2 regions of the Agromyces sp. NPDC058104 genome follow, and region 2 is predicted to be linked to the other one. Evidence: predicted binding sites of a transcription regulator. Region 2 holds the regulator's gene; the other holds the start of a gene.
The links. Region 2 encodes HrcA, which represses chaperone genes, less so after heat shock. Its sites were predicted from a motif close to TTNGCACTCGNNNNNNNCGAGTGCNAA; they were not measured.

Region 1: the regulator HrcA is predicted to act here: its motif matches at 4,649-4,675, upstream of groES (co-chaperone GroES).

Annotation. Positions count from the first base shown of each region.
Region 1 covers NZ_JBHVTD010000001.1:575,503-590,984, reverse strand. The annotation lists gene rimI (ribosomal protein S18-alanine N-acetyltransferase) at 1-311, shown strand, start outside; gene tsaD (tRNA (adenosine(37)-N6)-threonylcarbamoyltransferase complex transferase subunit TsaD) at 308-1,363, shown strand; gene ACFVTH_RS02735 (DUF4190 domain-containing protein) at 1,501-1,890, shown strand; gene ACFVTH_RS02730 (hypothetical protein) at 1,931-2,620, shown strand; gene ACFVTH_RS02725 (hypothetical protein) at 2,661-3,329, shown strand; gene ACFVTH_RS02720 (SAM-dependent methyltransferase) at 3,375-4,562, opposite strand; gene groES (co-chaperone GroES) at 4,767-5,063, shown strand; gene rarD (EamA family transporter RarD) at 5,170-6,120, shown strand; gene ACFVTH_RS02705 (ABC transporter substrate-binding protein) at 6,342-7,646, shown strand; gene ACFVTH_RS02700 (ABC transporter ATP-binding protein) at 8,112-8,885, opposite strand; gene ACFVTH_RS02695 (ABC transporter ATP-binding protein) at 8,872-9,786, opposite strand; gene ACFVTH_RS02690 (branched-chain amino acid ABC transporter permease) at 9,776-10,756, opposite strand; gene ACFVTH_RS02685 (branched-chain amino acid ABC transporter permease) at 10,773-11,924, opposite strand; gene guaB (IMP dehydrogenase) at 12,328-13,830, shown strand; gene ACFVTH_RS02675 (MalY/PatB family protein) at 13,900-15,057, opposite strand; gene ACFVTH_RS02670 (ABC-F family ATP-binding cassette domain-containing protein) at 15,189-15,482, shown strand, end outside.
Region 2 covers NZ_JBHVTD010000003.1:110,595-126,076, forward strand. The annotation lists gene ACFVTH_RS14285 (ComEC/Rec2 family competence protein) at 1-1,154, shown strand, start outside; gene holA (DNA polymerase III subunit delta) at 1,469-2,494, shown strand; gene rpsT (30S ribosomal protein S20) at 2,747-3,007, opposite strand; gene ACFVTH_RS14300 (alpha/beta fold hydrolase) at 3,129-3,935, opposite strand; gene ACFVTH_RS14305 (response regulator) at 3,939-4,562, opposite strand; gene ACFVTH_RS14310 (sensor histidine kinase) at 4,559-5,788, opposite strand; gene lepA (translation elongation factor 4) at 5,869-7,725, shown strand; gene ACFVTH_RS14320 (DUF1990 family protein) at 7,733-8,383, shown strand; gene hemW (radical SAM family heme chaperone HemW) at 8,386-9,612, shown strand; gene ACFVTH_RS14330 (DUF4870 domain-containing protein) at 9,609-9,989, opposite strand; gene ACFVTH_RS14335 (DUF4870 domain-containing protein) at 10,101-10,517, opposite strand; gene hrcA (heat-inducible transcriptional repressor HrcA) at 10,698-11,720, shown strand; gene dnaJ (molecular chaperone DnaJ) at 11,772-12,869, shown strand; gene ACFVTH_RS14350 (16S rRNA (uracil(1498)-N(3))-methyltransferase) at 12,883-13,617, shown strand; gene ACFVTH_RS14355 (HIT domain-containing protein) at 13,642-14,004, shown strand; gene ACFVTH_RS14360 (PhoH family protein) at 14,072-15,091, shown strand; gene ybeY (rRNA maturation RNase YbeY) at 15,088-15,482, shown strand, end outside.

The DNA of each region.
Region 1 (15,482 bases), on a different contig from region 2:
AGGGCGACATCCAGACCATCGCGGTCGATCCCGCCGCGCGCGGCATCGGCCTCGGCCGCGGGCTCATGCACGCGCTCATCACCGAGTCGCGACGCCGCGGCATCGCCCAGCTCTTCCTCGAGGTGCGCGCCGACAATCCGATCGCCCGCGCACTCTACGAGTCGCTCGGCTTCGCCGAGATCGGCGTGCGCCGCGGCTACTACCGGCACGGCGTCGACGCCATCATGATGCAGCTCGCCGTGCCGCCCGCCGTCACCCGGCCGGCAGGCGAAGGCACCGACGGCACGGCGATCCGAGGAGCGGCCCGATGAACACCACCGAGCCGCTCGTCCTCGGCATCGAGACCTCCTGCGACGAGACCGGCGTGGGCATCGTGCGCGGCACGACCCTGCTCGCGAACACCATCGCGTCGTCGATGGACGAGCACGCCCGCTACGGCGGCGTGGTGCCCGAGGTCGCGGCCCGCGCCCACCTCGAGGCGATGGGGCCGACGATCCGTGCGGCGCTCGCCGAGGCATCCGTCACGCTCGACGAGATCGACGCGGTCGCCGTCACGAGCGGTCCCGGCCTCGCCGGGGCGCTCATGGTCGGCGTCGGGGCCGCGAAGGCGCTCGCGCTCTCGCAGGGGGTGCCGATCTACGCGGTGAACCACCTCGTCGGGCACGTGGGCGCCGATCTCCTCGACGCGGCCGACCCGCTCGAGACGCCGACGGTGGCGCTGCTCGTCTCGGGCGGGCACACCTCGCTCCTGCTCGTGCGCGACCTCGTCTCCGACGTCGAACTGCTCGGCGAGACCATCGACGACGCCGCGGGCGAGGCGTTCGACAAGGTCGCGCGGGTGCTCGGCCTGCCCTATCCCGGAGGCCCCGAGATCGACCGCGCCGCGATCGGCGGCGACCCGAAGGCCATCCGGTTCCCACGGGGCCTCACGCGACCGAAAGACCTCCTGGCGCACCGCTACGACTTCAGCTTCTCGGGCCTGAAGACCGCCGTCGCCCGCTGGGTCGAGCAGCGCGAGGCCGCGGGCGAGCCCGTGCCGGTCGCCGACGTCGCCGCGAGCTTCCGCGAGGCGGTCGTCGATGTGCTCGTCGCGAAGGCGATCGACGCGTGCACCGAGCTCGGCGTGCCGCGGCTCCTCCTCGGCGGCGGAGTCATCGCGAACGCGCGCCTGCGGGAGGTCGCCGCCGAGCGGGCCGAGGCCGCGGGCATCGCGCTCCGCATCCCGCCGCTCTCGCTCTGCACCGACAACGGCGCCATGATCGCCGCGCTCGGCGCGCAGCTCGTCATGGCGGGTCATGCGCCGTCCGAGCTCGGCTTCGGCGCCGACTCGACGCTGCCCGTGACCGACATCCAGGTCGTGTGACGCCCGAATCCTGTGCAGCCGCGCCCTCGCGCGATAGTGTGGGGACGAAATCACCGGAGAGCGGCGTCGATCGTGCGCGCCCGGCGCGAGCCCTCATCCCGAGGCGCGCGATCACACAGCATTCGAGGGGAACCACCGTGACCGACCCGAACCTTCCCGAGCAGCCCGCCGGCGCCGTCCCGCCCACGCCTCCGGCCGCTCCCGCAGCCCCCGCGTACGGCACGCCGCCGGCCGCGCCCGCCGCTCCGGCCTACGCCGCGCCCGCCTACGGCGCCCCGGCGTCGACCAAGACCAACGTGCTCGCGATCGTCTCGCTCGTCTCGGCGTTCTTCATCTCGCTCGTCGCGGTGATCACCGGCCACATCGCGCTGAGCCAGATCAAGAAGACGGGCGAGCAGGGCCGCGGCCTCGCGATCGCGGGTCTCATCCTCGGGTACATCGGCCTCGTCGTCGGCATCATCTGGATCATCGTGATCATCGCGATCGCGGCGGCCGGCGGCTTCTCGGCGAGCTACAGCACGTACTGAGCCGCGCCGAGACCCGTACCAGCAGACCAGGGGAGCACCCATGAGTGATCCGAAGAATCCCGACGAGGTTCCCGGCGTGCCGGCCGAGCCCGAGGTTCCCAGCGTTCCCGAGCCCGTCACCCCCGATGCGCCCGAGCCCGTGGTGCCCGGCGAGCCCGAGCCGTCGATCCCCGACGCGCCCGAGCCGATCGTGCCGGTCGACGCCGCGGCGTCGGGGCCCGAGGTGCCCTCGGCGCCCGAGCCGCCCGGAGCTCCCGAGGCGCCCGTCGCGCCGCCCGCGCCGCCGGCTCCGCCCGCGCCTCCGGCGCCTCCGGCGTACGGTGCGCCCGCCGCAGGCTACGGCGCGGCGACGCCTCCGCCGCCGCCCGCCTACGGTGCGCCCGCCGCACCCGGCTACGGCGCACCCGCGGGTGCGCAGCCCGCGTACGGCGCACCGGCCTACCCGGCCTACGCACCGCAGGCCAAGCCGACCCCGACGCTGAGCATCATCTCGATGATCGGCGGCATCGTCGGAATCTTCGGCAGCTTCTTCTACGGCTTCGGCGCGCTCTTCTCGATCGCCGCCGTCGTGCTCGGATTCATGGGCAAGAAGAAGGAGCCCGAGGCCAAGGGGTTCTGGCTCACCGGCATCATCACCGGCTTCGCCGGCATCGCGTTCAGCCTCCTGTGGATCGGCTTCATCGTGCTGTTCGTGGTCCTCGCGGCCGCCAGCAGCTCGGTCGGGTACTGAGCGACGACCTCAGTACGACGAAGCGAACGTGAGCCCTGAGATGGCTGAAGCAGAGGGAGTCCCGCCGAAGGGCGGGGCTCCCTCTGCTCGTCCCGTCGAGCCCGAGCACGGTTCGCGCGACGTCGGCGAATCGTCCGGCGTCGCGCCCGCGCCCGCTCCCGACCACGGCGAGCCCGGCGAACCCGCCGCCCCGTCCTTCGACGTGACGGCGATCGGGTCGCCCGAGCCGACGGGCGAGCGCTCGGGCGAGCCCGTGGTCCGGCCGCCCGCCGACGGCGGCCCCGGGCTCGACGATCCGCTGGCGCCGTACCGCCCGGCGGAGCCGACCCTGCGCGCCGACCCGGTCGTGCGCGAGTTCGACGTGCCCGTCGACACGGGGCAGCTCCGGCGCATCTCGACGGGGCAGCTGCTCGTCGTCCACCGGCCCGAGTACGACCAGCGCGAGGTCGTCGAACAGCTCGAGCAGCGACGCGCGTACAGCTGGGTCGCCGCGGTCACGGGCATCATCGGCGCGACGGCGTCGCTGTTCGTCGGGTGGATGCTGCCGCTCTCGATCGCGGCCATCGTCTTCGGCGTGCTCGGCCTCCGCCGCGAGGAGCACGGACGCACGCTCGCGTTCATCGGCATCGGAACCGGCCTCGGAGGGCTCGTGTTCTCGGCCCTCTGGATCGGCTACTACGCGATCGTCTTCGGCGCGCTGCCCGCCTGATCGCGCCTCGCGGCGGTGCGGGCCCTCGGCTCGGGGCGCAGCGGGTCAGATCCGTTCGACGAGCAGCGTCACGTGGCGGCCCTGCTCCCGGGTCAGCACGACGGTCGCCCGTTCGGCGCCCTTCAGCTTGAGCCGGGTGCGCAGTGCGGCCGGGTCGACGTCGACGCCCCGCTTCTTGATCTCCAGGGTGCCGACCCCGCGAGCCTGCAGGGCCTGACGCAGCCCGCGCTCGTCGGCGGGCAGCCGCTCGAGCACGCGGAATCCCCGTGCGAACGGTGAGTCGAACGCGGTGTCGGCCGTGAGGTAGGCGATGCCCGGGCTCAGCATCCAGGCGCCGTTCGCCCGGGCGAGGTCGCCGATGAGCCGTGCCCGGATGACCGCGCCGTCGGGTTCGTAGAGATAGTCGCCGAGCGGGCCGTCGGGGGCGTCGGGGGAGTCGGCCGGTGCGGTGAGCTCGTGCGCGAGCTCGCCCCGGATGACGAGCGCGGAGCGGCCGACGCCCGGGCGGGCGAGCGCGCCCAGCCACACGCCGAGCTCGACCACGTCGCCGTCGACCGACACCCACTGCGCCTCGGCACCGGCCGGGATCACGTCGCGGTCGGTGCCCGGGCCGAGCTTCACGCCCACGGGAAGCCGCTCGGCGAGGCCGAACGCGAAGTCGAGGCTCGGCGAGTACGCCGAGGCATCCGCGATGCGCGTCGTGGTGCCGCCCGCGGTGGTGCGCCGGGCGGGATCGAGCCAGACGCCCCCGATGCCGCCGAGCGCGACCGTCTCGGCGCGCTCGTGCAGCACCCGGGCGTGCGGGAAGGGGGTGAGGTTGTAGGCCGCGATCGCGGCGGTGACCTCGTCGGCGTCGGCGGCGGTGACCTCGAGGTCGATCGCGGCCATGGCCAGCGCGTCGCCGCCGATGCCGCAGCCGAGGTCGGCGACGTGCTGGACGCCGGCGCGCGAGAACCGGCCGGCGTGGAGCGCGGCGACCTGCAGGCGGGTCGCCTGCTCGAGACCTGCCTCGGTGAAGAGCATCCGGGCGGCGAACGGGCCGAACTTCGCGGCGGCCTTCGCGCGGAGCTTCGCCTGGCTGAGGACGGTCGCGACCAGGGAGGCGGGGTGCCCCTGGCGGCGGAGCGCGGCGACGGTCTTCACGATGTCGGCCTTCGAGTCCCATTCGGGCAGGCCGTCGAGGAGGCGCAGCCCCTCGGGCGAGAGGAGTTCGACGAGCTCGGAGCGTTCCACCCGGCCACGCTAGCACCGCGCCGAGCGGCCGCCGAGCGGCGATCGCACGGGGCATCCGGCCCCGGTGTTCGCCGCGCGTGAACGGACTGGCACTCACGTTGCACGAGTGCCAAAACGCGCCTAGACTCGGCTTAGCACTCTCACTCAGAGGCTGCTAATCAGTCTTCGCAAGACAGTTTCTTCATCAGAGAGATAGGGGCAACCGTGTCGGTTTCCATCAAGCCGCTCGAGGATCGCATCGTCATCAAGCAGGTCGAGGCCGAGCAGACCACCGCGTCGGGCCTCGTGATCCCCGACACCGCCAAGGAGAAGCCCCAGGAGGGCGAGGTCGTGGCCGTGGGCCCCGGCCGCATCGACGACAACGGCAACCGCGTCCCGCTCGACGTCGCCGTCGGCGACAAGGTGATCTACTCGAAGTACGGCGGCACCGAGGTCAAGTTCGGTGGCGAGGACTTCCTCGTGCTCTCGGCCCGCGACGTGCTCGCGGTCGTCGTCCGCTGAGCGACTCGAACCTCCAGAACGGCCCGGATGCCTCGCATCCGGGCCGTTCTGCATCCGCACCCGCGGCCGCGTTGGCCATCGCTTCGCACGGGCGTAGTCTGTATCGGTGAATCCCCGCCCTGAGCTCCCCGACGCGACGACGCAGCAGGGCATCAGCCGGCCGGGACTCGCGTACGCGATCTCCTCCTACCTGCTGTGGGGCTTCCTCCCCATCTACTTCATCGCGCTCGCGCCGACCGGCTCGCTCGAGATCGTCGCCTGGCGCATCCTGCTCTCGCTCGTGTTCTGCGCGCTGCTCATCACGGTCACCCGCGGATGGGGCGCGTTCTTCGCGCTGCTCCGCGACCGCCGGGTGCTGTTCACGATGGCCGCCGCGGGCGCCCTCATCTTCGTCAACTGGCAGACCTACGTGTACGCGGCGGTCTCCGAGCAGGTCGTCGAGGCCTCGCTCGGCTACTTCATCAACCCGATCGTCACCGTCTTCCTCGGCGTGCTCGTGCTGCGCGAACGGCTCAACACGACGCAGTGGGTCGCGGTCGGCATCAGCATCGTCGCCGTGATCGTGCTCGCGGTCGGCCACGGGCAGTTCCCGTGGATCGCGCTGCTGCTCGCCTTCTCGTTCGGCTTCTACGGCCTCATCAAGAAGCGCGTCGGCCCTCGCGTCGACGCCGTCTCGGGTCTCACGCTCGAGACGCTCTGGCTCGCGCCCCTGGCCGCGGTGCAGCTGTGGTGGGTCGCCGCGACCACGGGGCTCACGATGGGGACCGAGGGCACCTGGCACACCGTGCTGCTGCTCGGCGCCGGCGCCGTCACGGCCGTGCCCCTGCTGCTGTTCGCGGCGGCCTCGCGCCGGCTGCCGCTCATCTACATGGGCTTCATCCAGTACTTCGCCCCGTTCATCCAGTTCCTGGTGGGCGTCGTGCTGCTCGGCGAGCCGATGCCGCCCGAGCGGTGGATCGGCTTCGCGCTCGTGTGGGCGGCCCTCGCCGTGCTCACGGTCGACCTCATCCGCGGCGCCCGGCGAGCGTCGAAGCGCGTGGTCGCCGAGCCCGTCTGAGCCCCCGCCGCGATTGCGGAATCAGCGCATGATGACGCCGGATGACGCGGATTTCGTGCGCAGATCCGCGTCAGGATGTCGATGAGGTAACGATTCGGGCGGGTGTTACAGGGTTGTGACCGGGGTCACTTGTTTCCGCCGGGGCCCCGGAATACTGTCAGACAACGGCGTCACCACGGCGCTGCATTGTGTACCAATTTCCTTCAGTCCCAAGGAGCAACATGAGCGTTTTCGCGAAGGCCACGGCCACGCGCTCGGCTCGCGCAGCCTGGACGGGCATCGCCATCGCCGGCGTCAGTGCCCTCCTCCTCACTGCGTGCAGCACGGGCTCACCGGCCCCTGCCGAATCCGAAGAACCGGCCACGGACGCCGGCGACGCCCTGCCCATCGCCGAGGGCGAGCGCGACCTCGCGCTCAAGCTCGGAACGATCCTGCCGCAGAGTGGTGCGCTCGCATTCCTCGGCCCGCCCGAAGAGGCCGGCGTCCAGCTCGGTGCCGACGACGTCAACGCGGTCGACTCCGGCCTCGCCGTCGAGGTCGTCTTCCGCGACTCGGGCGACACCACGACCGACACCGCGACCGTCTCGGTGACCGACCTCCTCTCGCAGGACGTCTCGGCCATCATCGGCGCCGCGTCGTCGGGCGTCTCGAAGACCGTCATCGACCAGATCGTGGCGGCGGGCGTCATCCAGTTCTCGCCCGCGAACACCTCGGCCGACTTCACCGACTACAACGACAACGGCCTGTACTGGCGCACGGCTCCGTCCGACGTGCTGCAGGGCGAGGTGCTCGGCAACCTGATCGCCGAGGACGGCAACGCGACGCTCGGCCTCATCGTGCTGAACGACTCGTACGGCACCGGTCTCGCGCAGTTCACCAAGGACGCCTTCGAGGCGGCCGGCGGCGAGGTCGTCGCCGAGGCGCTCTTCAACGAGGGCGACTCGAGCTTCGACGCGCAGATCGCCGAGGTCACGGCGGCCAACCCCGACGCGATCGCGCTGGTCACGTTCGACCAGGCCAAGATCATCACGCCGGCCCTCGTCGGCTCGGGCTACCCCGGCGACCAGCTGTACTTCGTCGACGGCAACCTGTCCGACTACAGCGCCGACTTCGCTCCGGGCCTCGTGGCCGGCTCGAAGGGCACGCTGCCGGGTCTCGACACGGGCACGCTCGGTGACTTCACCGACCGTCTGCTCGGCATCGACCCCGACCTGACCGACTACAGCTACGCGGCCGAGTCGTACGACGCCGTCGTGCTGCTCGCGCTGGCGGCCTACGCGGCCAACAGCACCGACGGCGCCGAGATCGCCAAGTACCTCCAGCAGGTCTCGGGCGGCACCGGCGACGGCGAGAAGGTCACTTCGTACGAGGACGGCATCGCGCTCCTCGCCGAGGGTCAGCAGATCGACTACGACGGTCCGTCGGGTCCGATCACGTTCGACGAGAACGGCGACCCCACCGAGGCGACGATCGGTATCTTCCAGTACCTCGACGACAACACCTACGAGCGCATCGGCGACGGCTGATCCAACGCGCGAAGGTGAAGGGCCCCGGCTTCGGCCGGGGCCCTTTCCCGTGCGCGGGAGTCTTCTCGGACGGCCGGAGCGTCGACGCGGCCGCCTCGCCTGCGCCACTTCGGCGCCCTCTGCACCACTTCTGCTGGTGCAGAGGGCGCCGAAGTGGTGCGCGCGATGGCGTCGCCGTTCCGCGGCCGGCAGGGGCCCGGTCAAGACCGCCAAGGACCGGGTTCCGGACGCCCGGGAGCGCCCTCCGGCCTCGTACAGGCGATCGCCGGCGCGCCGCGGCACGGCGCCAGGCACGGCGCGCCATGCACGGCGCGTGCCGACGGAGCGGCTGCGCGGCCGGCCGGCGCAATCCCGTCGGGCGCCCGTGCAAAGTCGGGTCGCAACCGGCGGAGACAGGCCCAGAAGCTGTGAAACGACGAAGGGGCGGATGCCGCAGCATCCGCCCCTTCGTCGTTCGTCCGGTCGTTACTCCTCGTCTTGACCGAGGGTGCCGAGGTACAGCCCGATGACCTTCGGGTCGTTCAGCAGCTCGCGGCCGGTGCCGGTGTAGGCGTCGCGACCCTGGTCGAGCACGTAGCCGCGGTCGCAGATCTGCAGGCAGCGGCGGGCGTTCTGCTCGACCATGATGGTCGTCACGCCGGCACGGTTGATCTCCTTCACCCGGAGGAACGCCTCGTCCTGGCGGACGGGGGAGAGGCCGGCGCTCGGCTCGTCGAGGAGCAGCACGTGCGGCCCCATCATGAGCGCGCGCGACATCGCGACCATCTGCCGCTCGCCGCCCGACAGCGATCCGGCGCGCTGGCCGAGTCGCTTGCCGAGCTCGGGGAAGATCTCGGTGACGAACTCGAGCCGCTCCTTGAGGCCCTTCGGCTTCAGGAAGATGCCCATCTCGAGGTTCTCCTGGATGGTGAGCGAGGGGAACACGTTGTTCGTCTGCGGCACGAAGCCGACGCCCTGGGCGACGAGCTTGTTCGCCTTGAGGTTCGTGATCTCCTCTCCGTGCAGGTAGATGCCGCCCTCGCGGACCTTGACGAGGCCGAAGATCGACTTCAGCAGGGTCGACTTGCCGGCGCCGTTCGGGCCGATGATGCCGATGAGCTCGCCCTGGGCGGCCGTCAGCGAGCACCCGTTGAGGATGTTCACCCCCGGCAGGTACCCGGCGACGACATCGCGCACCTCGACGACGAGCTCGCCGGCGGGCGGCTCCGCGACGGACGGGGCGGGGCTACTGTTCGTCATCGATGAGCTCCTTCAGCGCTTCGACGTGGCCGGTGTCGGTCGAGCCGAGGTCGGTGTCGTGGTGGGCACCGAGGTAGGCGTCGATCACCGCCGGATCCTCCATGACCGTGTGCGGGTCGCCTTCGGCGACGACGCGGCCCTCGGCCATCACGACCACCCAGTCGGCGATGTGCCGGACCATGTGCATGTCGTGCTCGACGAAGAGCACGGTCATGCCCTCGGCCTTCAGGTTGAGGATGTGGTCGAGCAGCGACTGCGTGAGCGCCGGGTTCACACCCGCCATCGGCTCGTCGAGCATGACGAGCGTCGGGTCGCTCATGAGCGCCCGTGCCATCTCGAGGAGCTTCCGCTGCCCGCCGGAGAGGCTTGCCGCGTAGTCGTCCTTCTTGACGTCGAGCTTGAACCTGGTGAGGATCTCGAGCGCCTTCTCCTCGATCGCCGCGTCCTGCTTGCGCCAGAGCGAGGGGATGAGGGAGCGGAAGAGGTTCTCGCCGACCTGGTCCTTCGCGCCGAGCTTCATGTTGTCCATGACCGAGAGCAGGCCGAGGGACTTCGTGAGCTGGAACGTGCGGATCAGGCCCATGCGGGCGACCCGGTACGCAGGCACGTGCGCGAGCGCTCGTCCGTCGAACGACCAGGTGCCGGTGTCGGGCTTGTCGAAGCCCGTCAGCAGGTTGAAGAACGTCGTCTTGCCGGCGCCGTTGGGCCCGATGAGCGCCGTGATGGCGCCCCGCGGGATCTCGACGTGCTCGACGTCGACGGCGGTGAGGCCGCCGAAGGTGCGCTTCACGCCGTCGGCGATCAGGATCGGATCGTGCTTCTTGACGCCGGGAGCGGCGTCGCCGACGTGGAGACCGGTGGTCTTCACCGGCTTGGACGTGGGAGTGGCGTCACTTGACAAAAGCCAGCTCCTTCCGGTTTCCGAGGAGGCCCTGTGGCATGAATATGACGATCAGCATGATCGCGATGCCGACGAGGATGAAGCGGAGCTGACCGGCCTGCACCTGCGTCATGAACGGGAACCAGCCCGCCTCGACCGCCCGGGAGATGAAGCCCGAGAAGAACGACAGCAGCACCCAGAACACCATCGAGCCGACGATCGGCCCGAGGATGGTCGCGGCTCCGCCGAGGAGCAGGATGGCGTAGACCATGAAGGTCAGCGTCGGCTGGAAGTACGACGGCACGACCGCGCGCGGCATCACGAAGATGATGCCGGCGAGGGTGCCGAAGAGTCCGCCGAGGATGAGGCTCTGCATCTTGTACGAGTAGACGTTCTTGCCGAGCGAGCGCACGGCGTCCTCGTCTTCGCGGATGCCCTTGATGACGCGGCCCCACGGGCTGCGCATCAGCAGCCAGGTGAGCAGCGCGGCGAGCGCCACGACGACCCAGCCCAGCACGAGGAAGAACCACACGCGGTTGTCGAACACCCACGGGCCGATGCCGTAGCGCCCGGGCGGGAACGGGTTGAACGCGAGCAGCCCGGTCTGGAACTCGGAGAGTCCGTTCGCCGAACCGGTCACCGGCTGGAACTCGTTCGTCGTGAAGACGAGCCGCAGCACCTCGGCTGCGGCGATCGTCACGATCGCGAGATAGTCGGCGCGCAATCGCAGCGTCGGGATACCGAGGATGAGTGCGAACACCACGGAGGCCAGCAGGGCGCTGAGCAGGCAGGCCCACCAGGGCCAGCCGAGCTTCAGTGCCGGGATGGCGTAGCCGTAGGCGCCGAGCAGCATGAATCCCGCCTGGCCGAAGTTCAGCAGGCCGGTGAAGCCGAAGTGGATCGCCAGACCCAGCGCGGCGAGCGCGTAGGCGGCTGTCGTCGGGCTGATCAGCTCGACGGCCGCGTTTCCAAAGATTGCTCCCCAGTCGATCATGGTCGTCCCCTCCTTATCCGATTCGCTCTCGACGGCCGAGGATGCCCTGCGGCCGGAACAACAGCACCAGGATCAGGATGACCAAGGCGCCCACGTACTTCATGTCGCTCGGCAGCCACAGCGTCGACAGCTCGACGAACACGCCCACGATGAGCGAGCCGACGAGGGCGCCGAACGCGGTGCCGAGACCGCCGAGGGTGACCGCGGCGAAGACGAGCAGCAGGATCTGGAAGCCCATGTCCCAGCTGACGCCCGGACGGAAGTACGCCCAGAGGATGCCCGAGAGGCCGGCGAGCAGTGCGCCGAGCACCCAGACGATGCGGATGACCCCGTCGACGTCGATGCCGCTCGCGGAGGCGAGGCTGGCGTTGTCGGAGACCGCGCGGGTCGCCTTGCCGATGCGGGTGCGCAGCAGGAAGAACGCGACCGCGAGGAGCACCACGATGCTGACGCCCATGCTCACGAGGTCGACCCACGAGAGCGCGATGGGCCCGATGCGGATGTCGCTCGGCAGGGTCGCGCCCGGCAGCTGGCTCGTCGAGCCGCCGTAGAAGAACTGGTACGTGTACCGCAGGGCGAGCGAGAGGCCGATGCTGACGATCATCAACTGGATGACGCCCACGCCCTTCCGTCGCAACGGCTTCCAGATGGCGGCGTCGAGCCCCCAGCCGAGGGCCGCGCTCAACAGCAGGGCGATGCCGATCGCCGCCCACAACGGCCAGCCGAGGTTCGACCCGAACGTGAGCACCATGAGCGCACCGAAGGTGATGAGCTCGGCGTGCGCGAAGTTCGAGAGACCGGTCGTGCCGAAGATCAGCGAGAGGCCGATCGCCGCCAGCGCCAGCAGCAACCCGAAGTTGATGCCGTTGAACAGGCGTTGCGCGAACTGGTCGAAGAAGCTGACCGTGGTGCGGGTGCCTTCGCCGAGGAAGAAGTTCACCGAGGCGTTCTTCGTGAGGCCGAACTCGGCCTCACGGGTCGCGCCGCCCTCGGCGACGACCACACCCTCGGGCAGCGTGTCCTCGTCGAGGGTCACCTCGTAGGTGCCCTTCTCGGGTACGCCGATCTCCCAGCGACCGTCGGCATCCGTCTCGGTCTCGGCTTCGAAGCCGTTCCCTTCGAGCGATATGCCCACTCCTTCGAGCGGCTCGCCGTTGTACTGCACGTTTCCACGGAAGTGGTATTCGTACTCCTCGGACTCCGCGGCCGTACTCCCATCCTCCGCCATCGCAGGGGACGCTGCGATGCCGGACAGAGTGAGTGCGGACAGAAGTATTCCGAGGAGGAGAAGCCACCTCCCGCGAGAGCGTGTCTGGATTGTTCTCGTGGGTTCCACTGCACCTCCAAGGGGTCACCGGAGGCATGTTGGACCTCCGGGACCGATCCTTTCCCGTTGACGACGTCGTCGACGGTACGTGCCGATTATGTCCCATGTGTTTCGGACATGGGCACAACAGGCCCTCGATTGTTATCCGGGGAATGCCCGCGGTGCAAACTCGCTTAACATTGATGCACCGCCAACACGCCCACGACGCGCTCAGCGCGGGCACTCCACACGAAGGGAAGTCATGGATCAGGCAGATCCGTTCGGATTCACGGGACTCACGTACGACGACGTCCTCCTCCTGCCCGGTCACACCGACGTGATCCCGAGCGACGCCGACACGAGCTCGCGGCTCACGCGTCGCATCACCGTCGCGACGCCGCTCCTGTCGGCCGCGATGGACACCGTCACCGAGTCGCGCATGGCGATCGCCATGGCGCGCCAGGGCGGCATCGGCATCCTGCACCGCAACCTCTCGATCGCCGACCAGGCCGAGATGGTCGACCGCGTGAAGCGCAGCGAGTCGGGCATGGTCTCGAACCCCGTCACCACCACGCCGGATGCCTCGGTGGCCGACGTCGACGCGCTGTGCGCGACCTACCGGGTCAGCGGGCTCCCCGTCGTCGACGACGAGGGCAAGCTCGTCGGCATCATCTCGAACCGCGACATGCGCTTCGTCTCCGACTTCGACAAGCCGTCCACCAAGGTCAGCGACGTCATGACCAAGATGCCGCTCATCACCGGCCGCGTCGGCATGAACCCCGACGAGGCGCTCGCGATCTTCGCCGAGCACAAGGTCGAGAAGCTGCCGCTCGTCGACGACGAGGGCCACCTCACCGGCCTCATCACGGTCAAGGACTTCGACAAGTCCGAGCAGTACCCGAACGCCACGAAGGACGCCGAGGGCCGCCTGCGGGTCGGTGCCGCGATCGGCTTCTTCGGCGAGGCGTGGGAGCGCGCCGAGGCCGTCCGCGACGCGGGCGTCGACGTCATCGTCGTCGACACCGCGAACGGCGAGTCGGCGGGCGTGCTCGACATCATCCGCCGCCTGAAGGCCGACCCGAGCTTCGCGCACATCGACGTCATCGGCGGCAACGTCGCGACCTACGAGGGCGCCAAGGCGCTCGTCGAGGCCGGCGCCGACGCCGTCAAGGTCGGCGTCGGGCCCGGCTCGATCTGCACCACCCGCGTCGTCGCCGGCGTCGGCGTGCCCCAGGTCACGGCCGTGTACGAGGCATCCAAGGCGACGAAGCCCGTCGGGGTGCCCCTCATCGCCGACGGCGGCCTGCAGTACTCGGGCGACATCGCGAAGGCGCTCGTCGCGGGCGCCGACACCGTCATGCTCGGCTCGCTCCTCGCGGGCACGGCCGAGAGCCCGGGCGAGCTCGTCTTCCAGAACGGCAAGCAGTTCAAGGCCTACCGCGGCATGGGATCGCTCGGCGCGATGCAGACCCGCGGCAAGAAGACCTCGTACTCGAAGGACCGCTACTTCCAGGCCGACGTGCCGACCGACGACAAGCTCATCCCCGAGGGCATCGAGGGCCAGGTGCCGTACCGCGGCCCGCTCTCCGCAGTGGCGTACCAGCTCATCGGCGGCCTGCGCCAGTCGATGTTCTACGTCGGCGCGCGCACCATCGAAGAGCTGAAGACGAAGGGCCGCTTCGTGCGGATCACGCCCGCCGGGCTCAAGGAGTCGCACCCGCACGACGTGCAGATCGTCGTCGAGGCGCCGAACTACACGCGCTGACGTCGGCGCGGCGCGCGCCGCGCGCACCGTCGAAGGGCGGCACGACCTCGGTCGTGCCGCCCTTCGGCGTCAGCGGCCCGCCGCGTCGGCGAGCCGAGTGATCGCCTCGCCGAGCACCTCGGGGGTGCACGCGAAGTTCACCCGCACGTGCCCGCGGCCGACGGTGGCGCCGAACTCGGGCCCGATGCCGAGCGCGACGCGCGCGTGCTCGAGTGCATAGGCCGCCGGGTCGTCCCCCCAGCCGAGCGCGGTGAGGTCGAGCCAGCCGAGGTAGGTGGCGTCGGGCACCCGGTAGCGCACGCCCGGCAGCTCGTCGGCGATGAGTTCGGCGAGCAGTCGCCGGTTGTCGTCGAGGCTCGCGAGCACGCCGTCGAGCCAGTGACCGCCCTCGCGGAAGGCCGCGATCGAGGCGATCGACCCGAACTGGCTCATGCGCCACTCGACCTCGTACGGGAAGGCCCTGCGCACCGCGTCGCCCCGCTCGGAGGCCGTCACCACCATGGCGGCCTTCAGCCCGGCGAGGTTGAACGCCTTCGACGCCGCCGTCACTGCGACACCCTGCTCGCGGGCGGCGTCGGACACGGTGAGGAAGGGCGTGTAGATCGTGCCCGGCTGCGAGAGCGGACCGTGCACCTCGTCGGAGACGATCGTCGCACCGTGCCTCGCCGCGATCTCGGCGAGCGCCGCGAGCGTCTCGCGCGGCGGGACGTGCCCGATCGGGTTGTGCGGGTTGCAGAGCACCATCGCCTTCGCGCCTGCCGCGAACGCCGCGTCGATGCCGTCGAGGTCGAGCGACCAGCCCTCGTCGATGCCGCCGCCCATGGGCACCTCGACGACCTTCGCCGAGGCCTCGGTGACGATGTCGAAGAACGGGGGATAGATCGGCGGGGTGATGATCACCCCGTCGCCCGGCTCGGTGACCTGCCTGAGCACCTCGACGAGGCCCATCGCGACGTCGCCGGTGCAGGTGACGCGCGCCGGGTCGACCTGCCAGTCGAAGCGCTCGGCGGCGAAGGGGACGAAGGCCTCGGCCACGCCGCGGCTGCCGGCCGCGTAGCCCGTGTCGGAGCGGTCGACGGCGGCGTGCAGGGCCGCGGCGATCGGTTCGGCGAGCGGGTAGTCCATCTCGGCGACCGGCAGCGGCAGCACGTCGGCGTCGTAGAGACGCCACTTGGCACTGGTGCGATGGCGGAGGACGTCGAGCGGCTCAGCGGCGATGCGATGCATGCCTCCAGCTTGCCGCAGATCGGATCGGGGTGGCAGGGGGTGGCGCGATGCTTGTATCCTGATCGGCTGCCCATCGGGCGGCGCGGCCGCGGGACATCCGATACCGGTCGCGAACCGATCGGATCCGACTCATGGGCTTCATCGACGTCAACGGCGTCTCCTTCTCCCTCCCCGACGGGCGGCCGCTGCTCGCCCGCCTCGCCTTCCGCGTCACCGACGGCGCCACGACGGCGCTCATCGGCGCGAACGGCGCGGGCAAGTCGACCCTGCTGCGCATCATCCGCGGCGAGCTGCGCCCCGACGAGGGCAGCGTGCAGGTCGACGGCGGCCTCGGGGTGATGGACCAGTTCGTCGGCACCGGCAGGGCGATCGAGGGCGCGGATGCCACGGTCGCGGGCCTGCTCGTCTCGGTCGCCCCCGCTCGC
Region 2 (15,482 bases):
TCTACGGGGTGCCGGCGAACCTGCTCGCGGCGCCGGCCGCACCGGTAGGCACCGTCGCCGGCCTCATCGGCTGCCTGCTGCTGCCGGTGCTGCCCTCGCTCGGGTACGCCGCCCTGCAGCTCGCGTGGCTGCCTGCGCAGTGGATCGCGGTCATCGCGCACACGACGGCGGCGATGCCGGGCGGGCGCCTGCCCTGGCTTCCGGATGCCCCGGGCGCGCTGCTGCTCGCCGTGTGCACCGCGCTCGCGCTGCGGCTCGCGCTCGGGCGCCCGCTCGCACGCCGCGCGCGGTCGCTCGTCGCCGGCGCCCTCATCGTCGCCGTCGCGGTCCAGGTGGGCGTCGTCGTCGGCGGGCCGGCCGTCACGCGGGCGCTGCGACCGGGCGACTGGGTGGTCGCCGCCTGCGACGTCGGGCAGGGTGATGCCGTGATCCTCCGCTCCGGGGACGCCACCGCGTTGATCGACACCGGGCCCGACCCGACCGCGCTCACCCGGTGCCTCCATCTGCTCGGCATCGAGCGCATCGACCTGCTCGTGCTCACCCACTGGGACGCCGACCACGTCGGCGGTGTCGCCGCGGTCGAGGGCATCGTGTCCACCGTGCTGCACGGACCGCTCGACGGCGAACGCTCATCGCGAGCGCTCGACCCGCTGCTCGCCGAGGGCGCCGAGGCGATTCCGGTGACGGCCGGCGCGCACGGCACCCTCGGCGGCACGCGCTGGCGCACGCTCTGGCCGGCGCCCGACACCCCGCCGGGCAATGACGCGAGCGTCGTGCTCGAGGTCATGGCGCCGAGCTATCACGGGGTGTTCCTCGGTGATCTGGGCGAAGACGCGCAGCGGCGGATGCTCACCGACTCGGGCCTCGGGCACGTCGATCTCGTGAAGGTGGCGCATCATGGCTCGGCCGACCAGCGCGACGCCCTCTACGAGCGGATGGATGCGGAGGTGGGCCTCATCGGCGTCGGCGCCGACAACGGGTACGGCCACCCGACGGGCCGGCTGCTCGAGCTGCTCGACCGCGTCGGCACGGTGCCGCTGCGCACCGACGTGTCGGGCACGATCGCCCTCTCGCCCGCCGAGGGCGGCATGCGGGTGTGGACCGAGCGCGGCGGGGCCGGCGTGTCGGCGCTCCGCGACCCTCGGGGCGGGTGAGCCGACTCCGTCGTCGACGAAGGCGTCGACGAAGGACGCGAGCGGGCGCGGGCCGGGAGCCGGCGAGAACGGGCAGAACCCCCGGGCGCGAATGAGCGAGCTGGCGCACCACGACGGCAGGTTCGATGCCGTCCCGCTCGGGCCCTCGGCTCGCGACTGAGGCCGTCGCGCACCACCTCGCCGTCGGCCGGCTGAACGCCGGAGGCAGGCTCGAGCGGACTCGGCCGTGGTCCGACAGACGTCTCGGCGGTGACGGCCGGCGCTCGGGCGTCGGCGGCCGACCCTAGACTTGAAGACGGAACAGGGAGGCACGGGTGGCAGCACGCGGAGCAGGCGCTTCAGCGCGAGCGAAGGTCGCGATTCCGCAGTTGGCGTGGCACGCCGTGCGGCCGGCGCCGGTCGTGCTGGTCTCGGGCGCCGAAGACGTGCTCGCCGAGCGGGCGATCGGCATGCTGCGCGACTTCCTCCGCTCCGAAGACCCCGCGCTCGAGGTCAGCGACCTCGAGGCCGACGGCTACCGCCGCGGCGAGCTCCTCACGCTCGCGAGCCCGTCGCTGTTCGGCGAGCCCCGGCTCATCCGCGTGAGCGGCGTCGAGAAGTCGAGCGACGACTTCCTGCTCGACGCCCTCGAGTACCTCGAGCAGCCCGCTGACGCCACGACGCTCGTGCTCCGGCACCGCAGCGGCGTGCGCGGCAAGAAGCTCCTCGACGCGATCCGCGCCGGCGGCGGCGGGGGCATCGAGGTCGTCTGCGCCGAACTCAAGAAAGACGCCGAGAAGCAGGACTTCGTCGTCGCCGAGTTCCGCGCGGCGGGGCGCAGGATCGCGCCTGCCGCACTGCGGGCCCTCGTCGGTGCCTTCAGCGACGACCTGCGAGAGCTCGCCGCCGCGAGCCGCCAGCTGCTGTCGGACGCGCCCGGCGACATCACCGAGGCGGTCGTCGCGCAGTACTACGGCGGCCGGGTCGAGACGAACTCCTTCGCGGTGGCCGACGCGGCGATCGCGGGCCGCCATGGTGAGGCGCTCATCGCCCTGCGTCACGCCCTCGACAGCGGTGCCGACCCGGTGCCCATGGTCGCGGCCTTCGCGATGAAGCTCCGCACGATGGCGAAGGTCTCGGGCTCGCGCGGCAGCGGCGGCCAGCTGGCCTCCTCGCTCGGCATGGCGCCGTGGCAGGTCGATCGAGCCCGCCGCGATCTCGTCGGGTGGACCGACGAGGGCCTCGGCGTCGCGATCGAGACGCTCGCCCAGACCGACGCCGCGGTCAAGGGCGCCGAGCGCGACCCGGTGTTCGCCCTGGAGCGCCTCGTCGGCGTCATCGCCGCGCGCGGCCGCCGCTGAGCCTCCCCGCCCCGCCCCGTCGCCCCCGCACGGCCCACACCGTTGCGCCACGAGTCCGCCGTCCGGTCGACCGTCTGCGCCACTTCCACAGTCGCTGCGCCACATCAACTGGCGCGGGGGATGCAGAGGTGGCGCGGAGGGCGGGTGCGGGCGACGGCGTGCGGCCGAGGAACGGCCTGCACCGAGACATCCCGGAGACGACGAAGGCCCCGCCGGAGCGGGGCCTTCAGCCGTACTGCAGTGCGACGCGACTCAGAGCGCGGCGGCCTGCTTCGCGATCGCCGACTTGCGGTTCGCGGCCTGGTTCTTGTGGATGACGCCCTTCGACACGGCCTTGTCGAGCTTGCGGCCGGCGACGCGCACGGCGGCGGTGGCCTTCTCCTTGTCGCCCGAGGCGATGGCCTCGCGAGCGGCGCGGACGACGGTCTTGACCTCGCTCTTCACGGCCTTGTTGCGCTCTTCGGCCTTGCGGTTGGTCTTGATGCGCTTGATCTGCGACTTGATGTTTGCCACGTGTGGTTCGTCTTTCGTTCTCGTGTGGGTACAGGATGTGCCGTCACGAGGTAGAGGGGCTCGTGCCCGGCGATCGTGCGGGGTGGGACCCACACGGCAAGCCAACAGACAACGATACCAGCTACGCGCGGGCGGCACCAATGCGGCGGGCGTCGTCGCGGCGGCGGCGAGCGGCACGACGGTCGAGCTCGGCGACCGCGCCGAGCACCACCGCGGTGAAGTCGTCGGGTCGCGTGAGACTCACGAGGTGCGTCGCCCCTGGCACGATCACGAGTCGGGCGTCGTTCGCCGCGCGCAGCAGGATGCGCTCCTGCAGGCGGAAGTGGTCGAACCGTCCGTTCACGAACCAGATCGGCACGCGCACCTTCGCGACCGCCGCGCGCGGATCGAGCCGCCCGACCGCGGTGAGCGCCGGAGCCATCACGTCGAGGGCGACGCCGCCGTCGACGATGTCGCGCACCGCCTCGCGGCTGAGGAAGAGCGACGCGACCGCGTCGTTGAGCCCGCGCCCGCGGTCGGGCAGGCGGGCGATCGACGCGGCGATCGACTGGTACGCGGCGAGCGCCGGGCCGCGGGGGAGCGTTCCGCACGAGGCCGCCACGAGTCCGTCGAGCCGATCGGGATGCCTCGCCGCGAACTCGATCGCGAGGTAGCCGCCGAGGCTGAGCCCGACGAGCAGGCGCGGCACGACGTCGTGACTCCCGCCAGCGCGCCCGGCATCCTCAGCCGCTCCCGCGGGGTTGAGCGCGGCGTCGATGATCGACATCGCCTCGTCGATCGAGAACTCCCCGCCGATGCGCGCGCCGTGGCCGGGAAGGTCGATCGCCACCGCATCGATCCCGTGGACCGCGAACGCCTCCAGCTGCCGCCGCCACATCGTCGCCGAGGTGCGGATGCCGTGGACGAGCACGATGCGTGCGCGGGGCATCGTTCAGCCCGCCCTGATCGCCCCGAGTTCGCGGGCGCGCGCGACGGCCGCCGTGCGGGAACCGACGCCGAGCTTCGTGAAGATGTGCACGAGGTGCGACTTCACGGTCGCCTCGCTGAGGAACAGCGTCTTGCCGATCTCGCGGTTGGTGCGGCCCTCGGCGACGAGCGAGAGCACCTCGGCCTCGCGCACGGTGAGGCGTTCACCCGAGGCCTGGGAGGCGTCGAGCCGGGACGAGAGGCCCGGAGCGAGCGCCTGCTCGCCGACCGCGGCCGCGCGCACCGCGGCGAGCAGTGTGTCGGGCGGGGCGTCCTTGAGCAGGTACCCGCTCGCACCGGCCTCGATCGCGCCGAGGATGTCGGCGTCGGTGTCGTAGTTCGTGAGCACGAGCACGCGCGGGGCGCCGGGCACCGCCCGGATGCGGCGCGTGGCCTCCGCGCCCTGCACGGCGCCCGGGAACTGGAGGTCCATGAGGACGAGGTCGATCGCATCGCCCTGCGCGAGCCGCACCGCGTCCTCGGCGGTGGCGGCCTCGCCGACGACCTCGAGGTCGGCCTCCGACTCGAGCATCGCGCGGATGCCGGCCCGGACGACGGGGTGGTCGTCGGCGAGCAGCAGCCGGATCACGACGCCACCACCGGGATGCGCACCGAGAGCGCCGTGCCCTCGCCGACGGCGGTCTCGAGGTCGACCGTGCCGCCGAGCTCCTCGGCTCGGCGACGGATGGCGCGGAGCCCGAACTCCGCCGGGTCGGCGCGGCGGGCCACCGCCTCGGCGTCGAAGCCGAGCCCGTCGTCGACGACGTCGAGCGCGACCTCGTCGCCGAGGTAGCTGAGGGTGAGCGAGCACGCCCGGGCGTCCGCGTGGCGCAGCACGTTCGCGAGCGAGCCCTGCGCGATGCGGAGGAGCGCGGCATCGACGGCCATCGGCAGCAGCACGGGCTCGCCGCTCGTCGCGAACTCGACCCGGGTGCCCGCGCCGGCCTGGCTCGCCTGCTCGTTCACGGCCTCGGTGAGGCGCCGGAGCGCGGACGGGAGCGTCTGCTCGTCGAGCGAGGGCGGGGTGAGCTCGCGGATGAACCGGCGCGCCTCGCCGAGGTTCTCGGCGGCCGTCTCACGGGCGAGCCGCAGCTTCTCGCTCACCCGCTCGTCGTCGACGTCGCGCTCGGCGGCGTGCAGCAGCATCTGGATGCTCGAGAGTCCCTGCGCGACGGTGTCGTGGATCTCGCGGGCGAGACGCTCGCGCTCGGCGAGCGTGCCGGCCTCGCGACTCGCAGCCGCGAGCTCCTCGCGGGTGGCGATGAGGTCGAGGATGAGCGCCTGGCGCTCCTGCGTCTCCTGCGACATGGCCCGGTAACCGAGCCCGATCACGATGGCGACGCCCGCACTGATGAGCGGCCCGAGGATCGATCCGACCTCGAAGCCGAGATGGGTGGCCGTGCCCCACACCGAGAGGCCGAAGGTGATGACGACGAGCGGCACCGAGATCGGCGCCGCGAGCACGTGCAGCTCGAGGAAGAAGAGCGGGAAGGCGAGGAACGCCGCGTCGGGCGTCAGCGCCGACATGCCGACCCAGAGGGCGAGCAGCGACGCGAGCCAGAGCACGCGCGCGAACGTCGGCAGGTGCCGGTGCGCGGTCGCGATGCCCGCGCCGTAGCAGGCGAGGAAGGCGACGGCGAGGATCGTGATGGGCACCTCGGCCTGGTCGTCGGCGAGCAGGGCGCGCACGATGACGAAGAGGGTGAGCCCGACGACGAGGAGGTGGAGGCCGAGCCGGAGCGCGACGAAGACCGGCCGCAGCGCCGATCGCGCCACGCGCTCGTCGCCCAGGAGGGGGGTCTCAGCCGTCGTCATGGTGCTTCGAGCGTAGTCTCGGGGCCCGCCGCGAGGCATCCGTCGAAAGTCTGAAGCGAAGTCGTGGGAGAATCGTCGGGATGTCTCCGAGAGCTGTGAACCCGCCGGTGCCCGCCGCCACCGACCCCGCGTCGATCCGCAATTTCTGCATCATCGCGCATATCGACCACGGCAAGTCGACGCTCGCCGACCGCATGCTCCAGATCACGGGCATCGTCAGCGACCGCGACATGCGCGCGCAGTACCTCGATCGCATGGACATCGAGCGCGAGCGCGGCATCACGATCAAGAGCCAGGCCGTGCGCATGCCGTGGCAGCAGGGCGACCGCGCCTACGCCCTCAACATGATCGACACCCCCGGTCACGTCGACTTCTCGTACGAGGTCTCGCGGTCGCTCGCGGCGTGCGAGGGCGCGATCCTCCTCGTCGACGCGGCCCAGGGCATCGAGGCCCAGACGCTCGCGAACCTGTACCTGGCGCTCGAGAACGACCTCGAGATCATCCCCGTGCTGAACAAGATCGACCTGCCGGCCGCCGACCCCGAGAAGTACGCGAAGGAGCTCGCCGACCTCATCGGCGGTTCGCCCGACGACGTGCTCAAGGTCTCGGGCAAGACGGGCGTCGGCGTCGAGGAGCTCCTCGACCGCGTCGTCGAGCGCATCCCCGCTCCGGTCGGCGATGCGGACGCCCCGCCGCGCGCCATGATCTTCGACTCCGTCTACGACAGCTACCGCGGCGTCGTGACCTACGTCCGCATGATCGACGGCCAGCTGAAGCCGCGCGAGCGCATCCAGATGATGTCGACGAAGGCGACCCACGAGATCCTCGAGATCGGCGTGAGCGCGCCCGAGCCGCAGCCGTCGAAGGGCCTGGGCGTCGGCGAGGTCGGCTACCTGATCACCGGCGTGAAGGACGTGCGCCAGTCGAAGGTCGGCGACACCGTCACCACGGCCGTGAAGCCCGCGACCGAACCGCTCGCCGGTTACACCGAGCCGCTGCCGATGGTGTTCTCCGGGCTCTACCCGATCGACGGCAGCGACTACCCCGAGCTCCGCGAGGCGCTCGACAAGCTGAAGCTCTCCGACGCGTCGCTCGTGTACGAGCCCGAGACCTCGGTCGCGCTCGGCTTCGGCTTCCGCTGCGGGTTCCTCGGCCTGCTCCACCTCGAGATCGTGACCGAGCGCCTCCAGCGCGAGTTCGGCCTCGACCTCATCGCGACCGCGCCGAGCGTCGTCTACGAGGTCACGACCGAGGACCGCAAGACGGTCACGGTGACGAACCCGAGCGAGTTCCCGACCGGTGCGAAGATCACCGAGGTGCGCGAGCCCGTCGTGAAGGCCGCGATCCTCGCCCCGAAGGACTACGTCGGCACCATCATGGAGCTCTGCCAGTCGCGCCGCGGCACGCTGCTCGGCATGGAGTACCTCGGCGAGGACCGCGTCGAGATCCGCTACAACATGCCGCTCGGCGAGATCGTGTTCGACTTCTTCGACCAGCTGAAGTCGAAGACCGCGGGCTACGCGAGCCTCGACTACGAGCCGACTGGCGACCAGGCCGCCGACCTCGTGAAGGTCGACATCCTGCTCCAGGGCGAGCAGGTCGACGCGTTCAGCGCGATCGTGCACCGCGACAAGGCCTACGCGTACGGCGTGCTGATGACCGGGCGGCTCCGCGAGCTCATCCCGCGACAGCAGTTCGAGGTGCCGATCCAGGCCGCGATCGGCGCTCGCATCATCGCCCGCGAGTCGATCCGAGCGATGCGCAAGGACGTCCTGGCGAAGTGCTACGGCGGTGACATCAGCCGGAAGCGCAAGCTCCTCGAGAAGCAGAAGGAGGGCAAGAAGCGCATGAAGATGGTGGGCCGCGTGGAGGTTCCGCAGGAGGCGTTCATCGCCGCGCTGAGCGGCGACGTCGAGAAGAAGGACGCGAAGAAGTAGACCCCCGATGACCCGTAGAAGCACCTTCACCGACCAGTCCGTCACCTATGGCGCGATCGGCGCGACCCTCGACCCCGACTTCCTCCGCTATCCGCCGTCGGGCCTCCGCCCCGCCGAGGACTCGGTGCGGCTCGGCTCGGGTCGCGAGCGGTTCGAACGCTCGGCCGAGGCGCTGATGACCTGGGGTGTGCAGCGCGGCTCGGGCTTCACGGTCGCCGACGTCTCCGCGGGAACGGGCGCGCAGTACCCGGGCATCGTGTTCGACCACGACGGGTCGCCGCTCTCCGAGCAGCCCGCGCCCCGCACGGAGGACCGCTTCGGCGCCGACGGCACCGCCTACATCGCCGCCGGCATGACCGCGACCCTCGTGCGCCGACGTCGCTTCGGCGCGACGAAGACCCCCGTGCTCGTCGTGTACGTCATCGACGAGCCGAACCGCATCGGATTCGCGTACGGCACGACGTCGAACGGTGCCGAGACGGGCGAGGAGTCGTTCATCCTCGAGCATCGCGACGACGACACCGTCTGGCTCACGATCCGGTCGATCTTCGCCACCGCGGGTGGACTGAGTACCGTGCTCGCGCCGGCTCGCCGCCGTCGCCGCCGCGAGCTCACCCGCGACGAGCTCCGGGCGCTCCACCCCGCGAGCGGCGCGTAGCCGTGGGCGCCGCGCTGCCGCTCGGCGACCCCGCACCGGCCGACGGCCTGCTGCCGTCGTCGGCCGCACTCGGCGCCGACGACCGTGCGTTCGGCGTCTACGTGCACGTGCCGTTCTGCCGGGTGCGGTGCGGCTACTGCGACTTCAACACCTACACCTCCGACGAACTGCGGGGGGCGCGGCAGAGCGACTACGCGGGCCAGGCGATCGGCGAGATCCGGATGTCGCGGGGGGTGCTCGAGGCATCCGGCCAGCCCGCTCGACCGGCGCAGACCGTCTTCTTCGGCGGCGGGACGCCGACCCTGCTGCCCGCAGGCGACCTCGTCGCGATGCTCGGCGCGGTTCGCGACGAGTTCGGCCTCGTGCCGGGCGCCGAGGTCACGACCGAGGCGAACCCCGACTCGGTCGGCCCCGACGATCTCGCGCGGCTGGCCGACGGCGGCTTCACCCGTGTCTCGTTCGGCATGCAGTCGGCGGTGCCCCACGTGCTCGCCGCGCTCGACCGCACCCATGATCCCGAGCGCGTGCCGCTCGTCGTCGGCTGGGCGCGCGACGCGGGCCTCGACGTCAGCCTCGACCTCATCTACGGAACGCCGGGGGAGTCGCTCGACGATTGGCGCCGCAGCGTCGAGCACGCGGTCGCGCAGCGCCCCGACCACCTGAGCGCCTACGCCCTCATCGTCGAGGACGGCACGAAGCTCGCCAGGCAGATCCGCCGCGGCGAGCTCGCCGAGCCCTCCGACGACCTCGAGGCCGACATGTACGAGCTCGTCGACGAGCAGCTCGAGGCGGCCGGGTACGAGTGGTACGAGGTCAGCAACTGGGCGTCGAGCCCCGCGCAGCGCTCGCGCCACAACCTCGGCTACTGGCGGGGCGACGACTGGTGGGGCGTGGGTCCCGGCGCGCACAGCCACGTCGGCGGCGTGCGCTGGTGGAACGCGAAGCATCCCTCCGCGTACGCCGACCGCATCGCGGCGGGCGTCTCGCCGGCCGTCGGCCGCGAGGTGCTCGACGGGCCGACCCGTGAGACCGAGCGCGTGCTGCTCTCCACCCGCATCCGCGAGGGACTCGAGATCTCGAGCCTGCACGCGGGCGGGCGGCACGCCGTCGCCGCGCTCATCGCCGACGGCCTCGTCGACGCGAAAGCCGCCCTCTCGGGTGTGCTGACGCTCACCAGGAGAGGGCGGCTCTTGGCCGACGCGGTGGTCCGGCAGCTGCTCGAGGGCTAGCTGACGAACTTGATCGCGAGCGGGTAGGTGTATGCCTCGCCCTGGTTGGCCTTCACGGCGGCGATGATGCTGAACACGATCGTGACGACACCGACGGCGATCAGCACGAAGATGCCGATCAGGACGAAGGTCAGGATGATGCCGACCACGTAGGCGATCGCCATCGTGATCTGGAAGTTCAGCGCGGTCGCGGTGTGCGCGCGCACGAAGGGCCCCTTGTCCTTCAGGATGAGGTAGCCGATGAGGGCGGGCACGAAGCTGAAGAAGATGCCGCCGATGTGGATGAGCGTCGCCCAGAGCTTCTCATCTGACGGGCTCAGCTGCTGGCTCTGGCCGTAGGGGTTCGCCGGCGGGGGAGGCGGGGTGGCGTCGGACATGGGGTTTCTCCTTGCTCGGGTCGCCCGAAGGCGAGACTTCGTCAACCGTCATGCTGGCACAGCAGAGCGCGCCGCGGGAAGAGCCCCGGCGGCGCGCTCGAAAGGTGGCTGCTACTTGATGAGCCGGATGGCGAAGGGGTAGCGGTAGTGGTTGCCGTCCTTCGCCTTGAGGAAGCCCTGGATCGAGAAGACGATGACGACGACCCAGAGGGCGAGCGGCAGGATCCACCCGATCAGCGCCCAGAAGCCGAAGGTGACGGCGGAGAGCACGGAGTTCACGATCAGGATGGCGACGTACGCGATCGCTGCGGTGATCTGGAAGTTCAGCGCCTCCTTCGCCTCGACGTTCGTGAACTGGCCGCGGTCCTTGAAGACGAGCCAGATGATCAGCGAGGGCAGGAACCCGAGGATGCCGCCGAGGTGGGCGAAGGAGGCCCACTGCAGGTCCTGCTCGCGCGTGAGCGGGCCGGCTGCGGCGGGCTGGGGCTGGCCGGCGGGGTCGGGCTGCGGGGGGTTGGGCTCGGTCATTGCACGCCTTTCGGGCTTCGGGTGTACTCGGGTGCGGGAGGGGGTCGCGGCCCCGGGGACTCGCGGGACATCCATACGGTAGCGCTGCGAACCGCCGCGGGCAACGGCGTCGTCGCCGGATGTCGCGATATGATTAGCAGTCAGACAGATCGAGTGCTAAGTCGTCGGAGGGAGCGGGGCATGGCCTCAGAACGCAGTCTCGCGGTCCTTCGGGCGATCGTGCAGGACTACGTCGCGTCGCGCGAGCCCGTCGGCTCGAAGACCATCGTCGAGCGTCACGCGTTCGGCGTCTCCGCGGCCACGATCCGCAACGACATGGCCCTCCTCGAAGAGGAGGAGCTGATCGCCGCGCCGCACACCTCCTCCGGTCGCATCCCGACCGACAAGGGGTACCGCGTCTTCGTCGACCAGCTCACCGAGGTGCGCCCGCTGAGCTCGGCGCAGCGGCAGGCCATCGAGACATTCCTCGGCGAGTCGAGCGACCTCGACGAGCTCCTCGCCCGCACCGTGCGCCTCATCTCGCAGCTCACGAAGCAGCTCGCGGTCGTGCAGTACCCGAGCTTCGCGAGTGCGCGAGTCCGCCACGTCGAGCTCGTCTCGCTCTCGCCGAACCGGGTGCTCTGCATCCTCATCGCCGACTCGGGCCAGGTCGAGCAGCGGCTCGCCGAGCTCGAGCAGCCCGTCGAGGAGTCGACGCTCGCCGAGCTGCGGCTGCGCTTGAACGAGCTGGTCGCGGGCACCACCATGGCGGATGCGACGGCGCTCCTCTCCGGCGAGATCGACGCCGTCGACCCGCGCCACGCAGCGGTGCTGCACACCCTCGCGGCGACCCTCGCCGAACAGGCGCGAGTGCAGCGCAGCGACCGGCTCGTCGTGGCCGGGGCCGCCAACCTCGTGCGCACCGAGCAGGACTTCGCGGGCTCGATCCTCGGCGTGATCGAGGCGATCGAGGAGCAGGTGGTGCTCCTCAAGCTCTTCGGCGAGATGTCGGGCGACGAGCACGCCGTCGCGGTGCGCATCGGTCGCGAGAACGCCTCGTTCGGGCTCGGCGAGACCTCGATCGTCTCGAGCGCCTTCGAGATCCCGGGCCGCGACATCTCGCGACTCGGCGTCGTCGGCCCCACCCGCATGGACTACTCCAACAGCATGGCCGCCGTCCGCGCGGTCGCCCGCTACCTCTCCCGCACGCTCGGCGAGAGCTGACCTTCCGCCCGTCGCAAGACCGGCATCCGCAATCGAAAGGACAAGCCCTCCGTGGCCGACCACTACGAGGTCCTCGGCGTCTCGCGCGAAGCGACGCCCGACGAGATCAAGAAGGCGTACCGCCGACTGGCTCGCGAACTCCACCCCGACGTGAACCCCGGTGCCGAGGCGTCCGAGCGGTTCAAGGAGGTGACGCACGCGTACGACGTGCTCTCCGACCCGAAGCAGCGCCAGCAGTACGACCTCGGCGACCAGGGCGGCTTCGGCGGCCAGGGCTTCGGCGGCTTCGGCGACATCTTCGAGACCTTCTTCGGCGCGGGCCAGCAGAGCCGGGGGCCGCGGTCGCGGCGCGAGCGCGGCCAGGACGCCCTCATCCGCGTCGAGGTCGGCCTCGACGAGGTGATCTTCGGCACGCATCGCGACATCGAGGTCGACACGGCCGTGCGCTGCGAGACCTGCCAGGGCTCGTGCTGCCAGCCGGGCACCTCGCCCGTCACGTGCGACATCTGCCGCGGCACGGGTCAGATCCAGCGCCAGGTGCGTTCGCTCCTCGGCAACGTGATGACCTCGAGCCCGTGCGGCACCTGCCGCGGCTACGGCACCATCATCGCGACGCCGTGCGTCACCTGCCAGGGCCAGGGTCGCGTGCGCGCCCGTCGCACCGTCCCCGTCGACATCCCCGCGGGCGTCGACACGGGCGTGCGCCTGCAGATGCCGGGCTCGGGCGAGGCCGGCCCCGCCGGCGGTCCCAACGGCGACCTCTACCTCGAGATCAAGGTCAAGAACCACGACGTGTTCAGCCGCAACGGCGACGACCTGCTCGCGACCCTCGAGGTCGCCATGACCGATGCGATCCTCGGCACGAATGCCACGATCCACGCGCTCGACGGCGACGTCGAGGTCGAGCTGAAGGCCGGCGTCCAGAGCGGCGAGGTCGTCACCGTGCGCGACCGCGGCGTGTCGCGCCTCCGCGGCAACGGTCGCGGCGACCTGAAGATCGGGGTCCAGGTCGTGACGCCGACGAAGCTCTCGTCGAAGGAGCGCGACCTCATCTCGCAGTTCGCCGCATCAAAGAAGTCGCCCTCGCCCGAGCTCACCCACTTCCAGCAGGGGCTCTTCGCCCGCCTGCGCGACCGCTTCCTCGGCTGACGAGGGCCGTACGATGAGCAGCCTCTACCTCGACGAGACCCTCGACCTCGGGGGGCTCGTGCCCGGCGCCGAGCTCCGGCTCACGGGCGACGAGGCGCGCCACGCCGTCACGGTCGCCCGCGTACGACCGGGTGAGCGCATCTCCATCGGCGACGGCCGCGGGGCCGTGGTGCGGGGGCAGGTCGTCGCGACCGAGTCGCGCGAGCTCACCCTCCTCGCCGAGGAGGTGCTCGTCGAGGAACGCCCCGAGATCACGATCACGCTCGTGCAGGCGCTCGCGAAGGGCGACCGCGACGAGCTGGCCGTCCAGGCTGCGACCGAGCTCGGCGTCGACGCCGTCGTCCCGTGGGCGGCGGCCCGGTCGGTCTCCCGCTGGGAGGGGCCGAAGGCCGAGAAGGGCCGCGCACGCTGGGCGAGCATCGTCCGCGAGGCCGTCAAGCAGTCGATCCGCTCGTGGCTGCCCGAGGTGTCTCCGGTCGCGACCACGGCGCAGCTGCCTGCGCGTCTCGAGGGCATGCGGATGCTGCTGCTCGAGCCGACCGCGACGACGCCCCTCTCCGAGCTGCGGCCCGACGGCCGCGACCTCGCCCTCGTGGTCGGGCCCGAGGGCGGCATCTCGCCCGAGGAGCTCGCGAAGCTCACGGCGGCGGGCGCCGAGCCGGTGCGCCTCGGCGCCTCGGTGCTGCGCACCTCCACGGCGGGGCCCGCCGCGATCGCCGTGCTCAACGCGGCGCTCGGGCGGTGGTAGCCCATCGCTCGCTACGATGGAGTGATGACCGACTCGCCCGCTGAACCGACCGTCTTCGAGCGCATCGTCGCGCGCGAGATCCCCGCGCGCATCGTCGCGGAGACCGACCGGGTGATCGCGTTCCACGACATCGCGCCGCAGGCGCCGGTGCACGTGGTCGTCACGACCAAGACGGCCGACTACCGCGACGTCGTGGGCCTCGCCGAGGGCGATCCCGAGCTGCTCGCCGAGCTCGTCGAGGTCGCCCGGGGCATCGCCGCCGAGCTCGCCGACGGCGACTTCCGGCTCGTGTTCAACACCGGGGCATCCGCCGGTCAGACCGTCTTCCACGTGCACGCGCACGTCCTCGCCGGCGGCCTCGAGGAGGGCACACTTGCCGGAGCCTGAATCGATCGATCCCGACGCGCCCGAGGCCGGCGCCGACGAGGAGCGCCTCCGCATCGACGGCGTCGCCATGGTGCGCCTGCTCGGCCCGCAGGATCGACTGCTCACGACCGTCCAGCGCGAGTACCCGGGCGTCGAGGTGCACGTCCGGGGCAACGAGATCTCCATCCGGGGCGACGTCGACGAACGCCGCCGCGTGCGCCGCCTCATCGAGGAGCTGCTCGAGCTCGTGCGCCACGACCAGGATCCGACCCCGACCGAAGTGAGGAGCTCCGCTCGCATGCTCGACGCCGATCCCGACGCGAAGCCGTCAGAACTGCTCGGACAGGTCATCGTCTCGAGCCGGGGCAAGAGCATCCGGCCGAAGACCGAGGGCCAGCGCGCCTACGTCGACGCCATCGACGAGAACACGATCGTGTTCGGCATCGGCCCGGCCGGTACCGGCAAGACCTACCTGGCCATGGCGAAGGCCGTGCAGGCCCTGCAGCGCAAGGAGGTCAGCCGCATCATCCTGACCCGGCCCGCGGTCGAGGCGGGCGAGCGGCTGGGGTTCCTGCCCGGCACCCTGACCGACAAGATCGACCCCTACCTGCGCCCCCTCTACGACGCGCTCAACGAGATGATGGACCCGGAGCTCGTGCCGAAGCTGCTCGCCTCGGGCACCGTCGAGGTGGCGCCCCTCGCCTACATGCGCGGCCGCACGCTCAACGACTCGTTCGTGGTGCTCGACGAGGCCCAGAACACGACGCCCGAGCAGATGAAGATGTTCCTCACGCGCCTCGGCTTCGGCTCGAAGATGGTCGTCACGGGCGACGTCACCCAGGTCGACCTGCCCGGCGGCGCGTCGGGGCTCCGCCTCGTCACCCGCATCCTCGATCGCATCGACGACATCCACTTCGCCCGGCTGACGAGCGACGACGTCGTGCGGCACACCCTCGTCGGCCGCATCGTCGACGCCTACACCGAGTTCGACCAGCGGCAGCAGGCCCAGCGCTTCGAGCGCGCCGAGGCCCGCGAGTTCGCGAACCGCGCCGAGCGGCGCGGCCACGCCGGACCCCGCGACCACCTGCCGAGAAGGGGCACGTCTTGAGCATCGAGATCAACAACGAATCCGCGATCGAGGTCGACGAGGCCGCGATCCAGCGGCTGGCGGTCTACGCGCTCGACGCGATGCACGTGCACCGCGACGCCGAACTCGCCATCGTGCTCGTCGACGAGGGCGCCATGGAGCAGCTGCACGTGCAGTGGATGGACGAGCCGGGCCCGACCGACGTGCTGAGCTTCCCGATGGACGAACTCCGGCCCGGCACCGAAGAGGCGCCGACCCCGCCGGGGCTCCTCGGCGACATCGTGCTCTGCCCGCAGGTCGCCGAGTCGCAGGCCCGCACCGCCGGCCACGGTCTCGTCGACGAACTGCTCCTGCTCACGACCCACGGCATCCTGCACCTGCTCGGGTTCGACCACGCCGAGCCCGATGAAGA